One region of the Streptomyces sp. NPDC031340 genome, then DNA from elsewhere that is predicted to be linked to it. Evidence: riboswitches for the same ligand, from Rfam matches in the RefSeq annotation. Region 1 holds a riboswitch; the other holds the start of a gene.
The links. Region 1 has a riboswitch for cyclic di-AMP ahead of ACZ5GT_RS21340 (C40 family peptidase). Riboswitches for the same ligand answer to the same signal wherever they lie in the genome.

Region 2: linked by a shared signal. The riboswitch ahead of ACZ5GT_RS18675 (M23 family metallopeptidase) and the one ahead of ACZ5GT_RS21340 (C40 family peptidase) in region 1 are both predicted to bind cyclic di-AMP.

The regions. Positions count from the first base shown of each region.
Region 1 covers NZ_JBVIIE010000026.1:35,689-40,739, forward strand. Annotated here, with positions in the region: gene ACZ5GT_RS21335 (VOC family protein) at 1-313, shown strand, start outside; gene ACZ5GT_RS21340 (C40 family peptidase) at 381-1,532, opposite strand; cyclic di-AMP (ydaO/yuaA leader) riboswitch at 1,541-1,712, opposite strand; gene pcrA (DNA helicase PcrA) at 1,963-4,449, shown strand; gene ACZ5GT_RS21350 (M23 family metallopeptidase) at 4,566-5,051, opposite strand, start outside.
Region 2 covers NZ_JBVIIE010000021.1:112,574-117,624, forward strand. Annotated here, with positions in the region: gene ACZ5GT_RS18660 (MarR family winged helix-turn-helix transcriptional regulator) at 1-397, opposite strand, end outside; gene ACZ5GT_RS18665 (dihydrofolate reductase family protein) at 464-1,594, shown strand; tRNA gene ACZ5GT_RS18670 (tRNA-Met) at 1,995-2,068, shown strand; cyclic di-AMP (ydaO/yuaA leader) riboswitch at 2,346-2,503, shown strand; gene ACZ5GT_RS18675 (M23 family metallopeptidase) at 2,515-3,528, shown strand; gene ACZ5GT_RS18680 (PrsW family intramembrane metalloprotease) at 3,616-4,920, opposite strand; gene trmB (tRNA (guanosine(46)-N7)-methyltransferase TrmB) at 4,982-5,051, opposite strand, start outside.

The DNA.
Region 1 (5,051 bases):
CTTCCGGGAACTGCTGGAAGTGGCGGAAGCGCCTTCCTGGGGCCCCTTCACCAACATTCAGCTCCCCGACGGTGTGCTGCTGCAGTTCGCCGAGCCGCCGGTGGAGATCCAGATGCAGCACTACGCGTTCCTGATCGACGACGAGCTGTTCGACCGGGCGTACCGGCGGCTCTGTGACCAGGGCATCGAGCACTGGGCCGACCCGCAGATGCGCCGCACCGGTGAGATCAACAACGAGCACGGCGGCCGAGGCGTGTACTTCAAGGACCCCGCCGGCCACGCGATCGAGTTGATCACCCGCCCGTATCTGTAGCCGGGGCAGAGCCTGGTCGGGTTCCCGGGACAGGGCGCTCGACCAGGCCAGGGCTGTACGCCTGCTCTCAGGCCGGGCGGACCACGCTGTGGATGATCGACGCGCCGCCGTAGTAGACCGACTCCTCGCGGACGTACGCGCCCGGCTTCGGGGCGTGGATCATCATGCCGTTGCCGATGTAGAGGCCGACGTGGCTGATGTCGTCGTAGAAGAAGATCAGGTCGCCGGGCTGCGCGTCGGCGAGTGAGACGGTGGTGCCAGCGTTCACCTGGTCGTAGGTGGTGCGGGGGAGGGCCACGCCGGCCGCCTTCCAGGCGGCCTGGGTGAGGCCAGAGCAGTCGTAGGAGTCGGGACCGGTGGCGCCCCAGACGTACGGCTTGCCGATCTGCGCGCGGGCGAAGGCGATCGCCTTCTCGGCCTTGGTGGTGTAGGTCGAGTCGGTGGTCGAGCTCCCCGAGGTCGAGGTCGAGCCCGTCGACGCGCTGCCGCTCTGTTCCTGCGCCTTCTGCTGCGCCGCCTGCTGAGCGGCCAGCTCGGCCGCTTGGCGCGCGGCCTCCTCCTGCTTCTTCTTCTCGATCGCCGCCAGCCGCGCCTTCTCCTCGGCGTTCAGCTTCGACAGGAGTTCACGCGCGTCGGACAGCTTCTTCTGGACGGTGGACTTGGCCGTCTGGAGGTCGCTCTGCGATTCGGTGAGCGTCTCCAGGCTCTTGGTGGCCTCCTGGCGCTTCTTCATCGTCGCGGACTGCTCGGTGACGTAGTCGTCGACGGCCTGCTTCTGGCGGCCGGTGAGCCGGCTCATCAGCTGGGTCTGGTCGAAGTAGTCCTGCGGCGAGTCCGCGAGCAGGAAGGTCGCGGTGTCGGGCGCGGAGGCGCCGGTGCGGTACTGGGCCGCGGCGAAGGACCCGAGTTCCTCCCGCGCCTCGTTCAGCTTCTGGGTGCGCTTGGCGACGTCGTCGAGGAGGGTGTCGACGCGCTTGCGCTGCTTCGACGTCTTCTCCTTCGCCGCGTTGTACTTCTCGGTCGCCGACTCGGCCTGGCGGTACAGGTCGTCGACCTTCTTCTCGACCTCCTCCAGGCTCGGCTTCCCGTCGGCGGCGGGGGCGGCGTTGGCCGACTGGGACAGCAGGGCCACGGAGGTGAGGGCGGCGGTGGCGAGGGCGGGGGTGCGGATTCCGGCCACGCGCGTACCAGCGGGGCGCGACTTGCGGTGCGACGCCAAGGGAGGCGACTCCTTCCATCTTCCGCCTACCGAGTTAGCTGTCGGGTTCGGGCGGGATGGTTCGGAAGGGTTGCCCTACGGCCTTCTCCCCGGAAGGAGAGTGGGCCGATTCACCCCAAGGTCGGTTGGGTCCCCGGCTCCGGAAGCGCGGCGGCGCGCCGGACTCGGCGGAGGCCGTACGGCCCGGCGACGTTCGCCGGTGGGGGTCGTTCGGCCTGCCCGGCACCGTAGCCAACTCGCGTGGCTCCTGTGAAGGTTGATGTTCGATATGCCCGATACATTTTCGTGACCTTCGGTCGAGCGCTCCCTGTCGATCGCTGAATGTGACCATCCGATACGGAGCGTGCCCCAGGGAACGGGGTCGCCGGATCCGGCGATGTTCTCAGGGCGGCGGCGGGCTGTCGGTGGGGCGCCCTAGACTCGGAGAGCGATGAGCAGCCTCTTTGACGACAGCTTCCTGGCGGACCTCCAGGCCCCCCGCGGCCACGAGGAGGAGCCTCCGCCGCCGCCCGAGGACGATCATGTGCCGGAACCTGTTCCGGACGATCTGTTCGGCGGGAAGTTCGACGTGCCGCCGGACCGGGACGCTTACTACCGCGACGGCGCCCCGCGACCCCCGGTCGACGCGGCAGCGCTCCTGGAGGGGCTGAACGACAACCAGCGCGCCGCCGTCGTGCACCACGGCACCCCCCTGCTCATCGTGGCAGGCGCCGGCTCCGGCAAGACCCGCGTGCTCACCCACCGCATCGCCTACCTGCTCGCCGAGCGGGGCGTCCACCCGGGCCAGATCCTCGCGATCACCTTCACCAACAAGGCCGCGGGCGAGATGAAGGAGCGCGTCGAGCAGCTCGTCGGCCCCCGCGCGAACGCGATGTGGGTGATGACCTTCCACAGCGCGTGCGTGCGCATCCTGCGCCGGGAGAGCAAGAGGCTCGGGTTCACGTCGTCGTTCTCGATCTACGACGCCGCCGACTCCAAGCGCCTGATGGCCCTGGTCTGCCGTGACCTGGACCTCGACCCCAAGCGCTACCCGCCCAAGTCCTTCAGCGCCAAGATCAGCAACCTGAAGAACGAGCTGATCGACGAGGAGGACTTCGCCGCGCAGGCCACCGACGGATTCGAGAAGACCCTCGCCCAGGCCTACGCCCTGTACCAGTCGCGGCTGCGCGAGGCGAACGCCCTCGACTTCGACGACCTGATCATGACGACGGTCAACCTGCTGCGCGCGTTCCCCGACGTCGCCGAGCACTACCGCCGCCGCTTCCGGCACGTCCTGGTCGACGAGTACCAGGACACCAACCACGCCCAGTACGCGCTCGTGCGCGAGCTCGTCGGCACCGGCGCCCGCGCCGACGACACCGACGTCCCGCCGAACGAGTACGACCTCCCGCCCGCCGAGCTGTGCGTCGTCGGTGACGCGGACCAGTCGATCTACGCCTTCCGCGGCGCGACCATCCGCAACATCCTCCAGTTCGAGGAGGACTACCCGGACGCGACCACGATCCTGCTGGAGCAGAACTACCGCTCCACCCAGACGATCCTCAGCGCGGCCAACGCGGTCATCGAGCGCAACGAGTCCCGCCGCCCGAAGAACCTGTGGACCAACGCGGGCACGGGTGCGCGCATCACCGGCTACGTCGCGGACACCGAGCACGACGAGGCGCAGTTCGTCGCCGACGAGATAGACCGCCTCACGGACGCGGGCGAGGCCAAGGCCGGCGACGTCGCCGTCTTCTACCGCACCAACGCGCAGTCCCGTGTCTTCGAAGAGGTCTTCATCCGCGTCGGCCTGCCCTACAAGGTCGTCGGCGGCGTCCGCTTCTACGAGCGCAAGGAGGTCCGGGACGTCCTGGCCTACCTGCGGGTGCTGGCCAACCCGGAGGACACGGTGCCGCTGCGCCGCATCCTCAACGTGCCCAAGCGGGGCATCGGCGACCGCGCCGAGGCCATGATCGACGCGCTCTCCCAGCGCGAGAAGATCAGCTTCCCGCAGGCGCTGCGGCGCGTCGACGAGGCGTACGGCATGGCGGCGCGCTCCACCAACGCCGTCAAGCGGTTCAACACGCTGATGGAGGACCTCCGCACGATCGTCGAGTCCGGTGCCGGCCCGGCGACCGTCCTGGAGGCTGTGCTCGAACGCACCGGCTACCTGGCCGAGTTGCAGGCGTCCACCGACCCGCAGGACGAGACCCGCATCGAGAACCTTCAGGAACTCGCGGCTGTGGCGCTGGAGTTCGAGCAGGAGCGCGGCGAGGGAGAGGCCGGCACGCTGGCCGACTTCCTCGAACAGGTCGCCCTGGTCGCCGACTCCGACCAGATCCCCGACGAGGAGGACGGCGACGGCGTCATCACCCTGATGACCCTGCACACCGCCAAGGGCCTGGAGTTCCCGGTGGTCTTCCTCACCGGCATGGAGGACGGCGTCTTCCCGCACATGCGCGCCCTCGGCCAGACCAAGGAGCTGGAGGAGGAGCGGCGCCTGGCGTACGTCGGCATCACGCGCGCGCGGGAACGGCTCTACCTGACGCGCTCGTCGATGCGCAGCGCCTGGGGGCAGCCGTCGTACAACCCGCCCTCCCGCTTCCTGGAGGAGATCCCGCCGCACCACGTCGAGTGGAAGCGCACGGGCGCCATGTCTCCGGTGTCCTCCGGGCCCGCGTCGGGGGTGGCGGCCTCCCTGTCGTCCTCGCGCTCGCGCTCCTCGGCGTCGGGCGCGTCCGGGTTCGCCACGCGTCGGACGTCGGAGAAGCCGGTGGTCTCGCTGGCTGTCGGGGACCGGGTGACGCACGACCAGTTCGGACTCGGCACGGTCGTGGGCGTCAAGGGCACGGGCGCGAACGCGGAGGCGACGATCGACTTCGGCGACACCAAGCCGAAGCGGCTGCTGCTGCGGTACGCACCGGTGGAGAAGCTCTAGCCGGGAGCCGGGAGCCGGGAGCCGGGAGCCGGGAGCCGGGAGCCGGGAGCCGGGATCCGGGAGCCGGAAAGCCCCCGTCGGAAAGGCGGGGGCTCACGGGGACGGGGCGCGACCGGTCAGTTCGGGTCGAGGCCGTGGCTGCGCAGCCAGGCGAGCGGGTCTATGGCCGAACCTCCGCCCGGCCGCACCTCGAAGTGCAGGTGCGGGCCGGTCGAGTTGCCCGAGTTCCCGGAGTACGCGATCGGGTCGCCGGCCTTGACCGTCGTACCGGAGGCGACGCGGTAGCTGGAGAGGTGGCAGTACCACGTCTCCGTGCCGTCCTTCGCCGTCACGATCATCATGTTGCCGTAGGCGCTGTTCCACTGGGTGCGGACGGTGCCGTCCGTGGCGGCCATCACCGTCGTGCCGTACGAGACGGGGAAGTCGATGCCGGTGTGCACGGACATCCAGTTGATGCCGGCCTGGCCGAAGTAGGCGCTGAGGCCGTGCTGCGCGACCGGCAGCGCGTACTTGGGGCGCAACCGCTCCTTGAGGGCGGCCTCGGCGGCGGCCTTCTTCTTCTCGGCCTCCTGCTGCGCCTTGAGGTCGATACGTTCCTGCGT
Region 2 (5,051 bases), on a different contig from region 1:
GCTCCTCGGTGAGGTGGTCGAAGAGGGACGCGCGCACCGTCTCGACGTGGCCGGGGGCCGTGCGTTCCAGCACCGCCATGCCCTCGTCGGTCAGTGCGGCAATACTGCTCCGCTTGTCCCACCTGCAGTTCTCGCGCCGCAGCAGGCCGTCCTTCTCCAGCCGGGTCACCGCGTACGTCAGACGGCTGCGGGTGATCTTCGTCTTCTCGGCGAGGTCGGTCATGCGCAGCCTGCGCTCCGGCGCCTCGGAAAGATTGGTGAGGATGGAGTAGTACAGATGCGGCATGCCGGCGTCCTGCTGGAGCTGCCGGTCGAGCGCGTCCTCCAGGAGGTGCGTCGCCGCGATGAACGCGCGCCAGGCGCGCTGCTCGTCCGGGGTGAGCCAGCGGGGTGTCATGCCATCAGTGTAAGTTTGTTTCAAACTTGAACCAAGACCGCCCGCCTCCGAGAGTGAGCGCGCTCGATGCCGCATCCCTACGTCCTGCTGTCCGCCGCCGTCTCCCTGGACGGCTACCTCGACGACGCCGGCCCCGAGCGGCTCCTGCTCTCCGGCCCGGCGGACTTCGACCGGGTCGACGAGGTGCGTGCTTCCGTCGACGCGATCCTGGTCGGTGCCGGGACCATCCGGGCCGACAACCCGCGGCTGCTGGTCAACTCGGAGCGGCGTCGCGCCGACCGGGTGTCCGCGGGGCGGTCCGCGTACCCGCTCAAGGTCACGGTCAGCGCGTCCGGAGAACTCGATCCGGCGGCGCGGTTCTGGCACACGGGCGGCGAGAAGGTCCTCTACACGACGGGCGAGGGCGCCGAGCGGGCCCGCGCGCTGGGTCTCGCCGCCGACGTCGTCGTGCTGGGCGACGAGGTCGGCTGGCGGCCGCTGCTGCGGCATCTGCACGACGTCCGGGGGGTGCGCCGTCTCATGGTGGAGGGCGGGGGGCTGGTGCACACCCAGCTGCTCCAGCAGGGGCTCGCCGACGAGCTGCAGCTCGTGCTGGCGCCGCTGTTCGTGGGCGACCCCGCCGCGCCGCGGCTGTTCGGTCCGGGGGCGTACCAGGGCGGGCGGCTGCGGCTGCTGGAGACACGGCGGATCGAGGACGTCGTCCTCATGCGGTACGAGCCGACGGCTCCCGGCGCCGGGGAGGTCGCCGTGGCCGCCGACCGCCACTGGCTGGCTCTCGCGTGCGAGCTGGCGGAGCTGTGTCCGCCGTCGCGGACGGCGTTCAGCGTGGGGGCGGTGGTGGTGGCCGGTGACGGCACGGAGCTGGCCCGGGGGTACTCCCGTGAGGGCGACGATCCTGTGGTGCACGCCGAGGAGGCGGCTCTGGCGAAGCTCGATCCGGCCGATCCCCGGCTCGCCGGCGCCACGGTCTACAGCAGCCTCGAGCCGTGCGCCCGGCGCGCGTCCCGGCCGAAGCCGTGCGCGCGTCTGATCCTCGACGCGGGGGTGCGGCGGGTGGTGACGGCTTGGCGGGAGCCCGACACGTTCGTCGAGAGCGCGGACGGGAGCGGGCTGTTGGCGGGGGAGGGGGTCGACGTGGTCGTGCTGCCGGAGTACGCGGAGCGGGCCGCGGCGCCGAATCGGCATCTGGTGGGGTAGCGGGGCGCCGGGTGCGGGGTGCCTGCGGCGGCTTGTCGCGGTTCGGTGGGGGTGCGCCACTGCCTGCGGCGGCTTGTCGCGGTTCGGTGGGGGTGCGCCAGTGCCTGCGGCGGCTTGTCGCCGGTCGGTGGGGGTGCGCCAGTGCCTGCGGCGCCTGTGCGGGTCTCGGGGGGTGCGCGTTGCGCCGACGGTGGGGGGAAGTCGGGGCCGGGACGGGGGTGTCCGTCCTCGGAACGGCGCGGAATCGGTGGGCTCGGAGGTGCTGGGGTTGACGCGCCAACCGCTGCGGGCGGACACCCCCGTCCCGTCCCCTTCCCGCCGTGGGCGGCCGACGGCGCGCTCCGCGGAGAAACGCGTGTGCTTGCGGTCCCGCGCATGGCGTACACTGGTGACACAACGACGCGGGGTGGAGCAGCTCGGTAGCTCGCTGGGCTCATAACCCAGAGGTCGCAGGTTCAAATCCTGTCCCCGCTACTCAAGGCCGACGGCCGGGATCGAAATGATCCCGGCCGTCGGTGTTTTCGCGCGGTCGGTCACCGGGAGTGATGGGGTGACCGCCCTGCGCAGTGCGGTCGACGGGCCGTCCGGGGTGAAGGGTGGGGTCAACTCGCCCGTTTTTAGGTGGTCATGGGGACGTACGTCCGGCGTGGATTCGTTAATGATCAAGCGGAACAGCTTGGAAACGAGCCCCTGCGTCTATTAACGTTCGATAACGCAGCGCGGTCGTCCCAGCCGTCACAAGAGGCGGCTCCGTGCGCACGCGCCGAATCCCGCAAGGGAACCGGGGAACCACCACCCTGGGGTGAATCGCGCGAATACCGCCGTGGAAGCACGGTCGATATACGCGCGTAGGAGACCTTCCTGCTCCGAACCCGTCAGCTAACCCGGTAGGCGAGGAGGAAGGAAAGGAGCACGCCCACGTGGCGTCCAACCCGCCTGCCCCGACAGCCCCGTTCCAGCCGAGTGACACCTTCGGCTACGGCGGCTACCGCACCGACGAGGGCCCGTGGGAGGCATGGAACCCCACTGAGGATTCCGTCCGTCCCGTCCGTGGCCGGCATCGCGTCTCCAAGCAGCGCGGCGGGGGACTCGCCCGCAGCTCCACGGTTCTCGGCGTCGGCGTCATAGCCGCCGTCGGCGCGGGCGGCATGGCCAGCGCCAACACCGGCAAGCCGCCGGTGTCCATCTCCATGCCCGACCTGCCCTCGGTCGGTTCGCTGATCTCCGACGACGAGCCCGAGCCGCAGGGGTCCGCCACTCCGCTCAGCAGCGTCGGCGTGACCTCGGCGGAGAGCACCAAGGACGCCGGCGAGGCGCTGCGCGACCGCATCATGGCGCAGGCCGAGTCGCAGCAGGTCCAGGTCGAGACCAAGACGCAGCGGGCCACCGAGGCCGCCGTCGCCAAGCAGGTCGCCGACGCGGCCGCGCAGGCCGAGAAGGCGGCCGCCGCGAAGGCCGCCGCCGCCAAGGACAAGGCGGAGGCGGAGGCCAAGAAGAAGGCCGAGGCCGCGCGCCTCGCCGAGCTGGCCAAGCAGTACACGCTGCCGACCTCCTCGTACACCATCACCTCGACCTTCGGTCAGGCCGGCTCCATGTGGTCCTCCGGCTACCACACCGGCCTCGACTTCGCCGCCCCGACCGGCACGCTCATCAAGGCCATCCACAGCGGGACCATCACCGAGGCGGGCTGGGCGGGGGCGTACGGCTACCGCACGATCCTGACCCTGGACGACGGCACCGAGCTGTGGTTCTGCCACCAGTCGTCGATCAGCGTGAGCGTGGGCCAGAAGGTCAGCACCGGCGACGTCATCGGGCGCGTGGGCGCCACCGGGAACGTGACCGGCCCGCACCTGCACCTCGAGGTCCACGCGGGCGGGCAGGCCAGTGGCATCGACCCGATGGCCTGGCTGCGCGGCAAGGGACTCAACCCCTGATCTCTCCCTGATCCCCGGCGGTCCTGGCGGCAAACCCCCCGACGTCAGGACTGCCGGTCAGGCGTGTCCGGGAATTCCGGGCAGGTCTCAGTAGCGGTACGGGTTGTACGTGGGGTTCGCGGGGTGTCCGTAGGCCGGCCAGGGCGGTGCGACGACCGGCACGGGGGGAGCCGTCACCCTGGCCGCGTGGTCCAGCGCGGGCCGCGCGATCTCGCGCCGCCACCAGAGTTCGGCCAGCAACTCCCGCTCCCGTACGACGAAGTCGGCGTCCGCGCGTCCGCGCCGTCCCCGGTGCCGCAGGAACGCCAGCGACGTCGCGTACGCCTCGTACTGGGCCACCGTCCGCCTGGCCGGCTTGCCGAAGCGGTGGCGGGCGTACTCGCGGGCCGCCCGCCGCGCCCGCATGGAGCCGAGCGCGTACGGCTCGGCCGGCGTCAGCCAGCCCGCGACGACGTACGGCGGCAGTTCCTCGCGCACGGTCCGCAGTTCGCGCTGCCGCGTCCAGATCACCAGCCAGGTCAGCAGCCCGAACGCGGGCACCATGAAGGCCGCGTAGACCGCGAAGAACCCGAACTGGCCGAACGTCGCCGAGCCGTTCCACAACGCGTGCATGCCCATGGCGAGCAGCAGCCCGGAGAGCGGGACGAGCACGCGCCGGACGTGCTGCCGTTCCGCCGAGAGCGCGGCCACGCCGAAACCGATGCCGGTCAGGACGGTGAACAGCGGGTGCGCGAACGGCGACATGACGACGCGGACGAAGAAGGTCGCCGCGGTGACGGAGGCGATGCCGCTGTCGCCGGTGAGCTGGTCGGTGCCGAAGGCGGTGCCGAGGTAGAGGATGTTCTCGGTGAACGCGAAGCCGGTGGCGGTGATCCCGGCTATCACCACCCCGTCGACGATTCCCGCGAAGTCCCGTCTGCGGAACAGGAACACCAGCAGCACGGCCGCGGCCTTCGCGGATTCCTCGACGACCGGCGCTATGACCGTCGCGCCGAGGGTGTCCGCGCTCGCCGGGTCCGCGGTCGACGTCGCTATCCATCTGGTCGCGAAGCTGTTGGCGACGATCGCTATCAGTGCCGCCGCGCAGGCGCCCCACGCGAAGGCGAACACCAGGTTGCGCCACGGGCCGGGGGCGACCCGGTCGAGCCAGCGGAAGGCGGCCACCAGGAGCGGCACCGGCAGCACGGCGAGTCCCAGCCCGACCAGGAACCCCTCGGTGCCGGTCTGTTCGCGCACCAGGGCCAGGATGACGAGCCCGGAGAGCGCGAGCAGGGTGCAGAGCGCGCCGTAGCGCACCCACCTGCGCTGCCACCAGTGCGCGTGCCTGGCCCCGCCGCCGGCCAGGCCGCCGGCGTACGGCGGATGCGTCGGGTACGGGGGAAAGGTGGCCACGGCATCGACCCTAACGAGGCAGCGCGCCGCCCGCGACGGTGCGGGATGCGTCCGGCACGCTTCAGGCGCCGGCGGGGGGCTGGTTGTGCTGCTGTACGCGGCGGAACAGCAGGTCGTTCACGACATGTCCC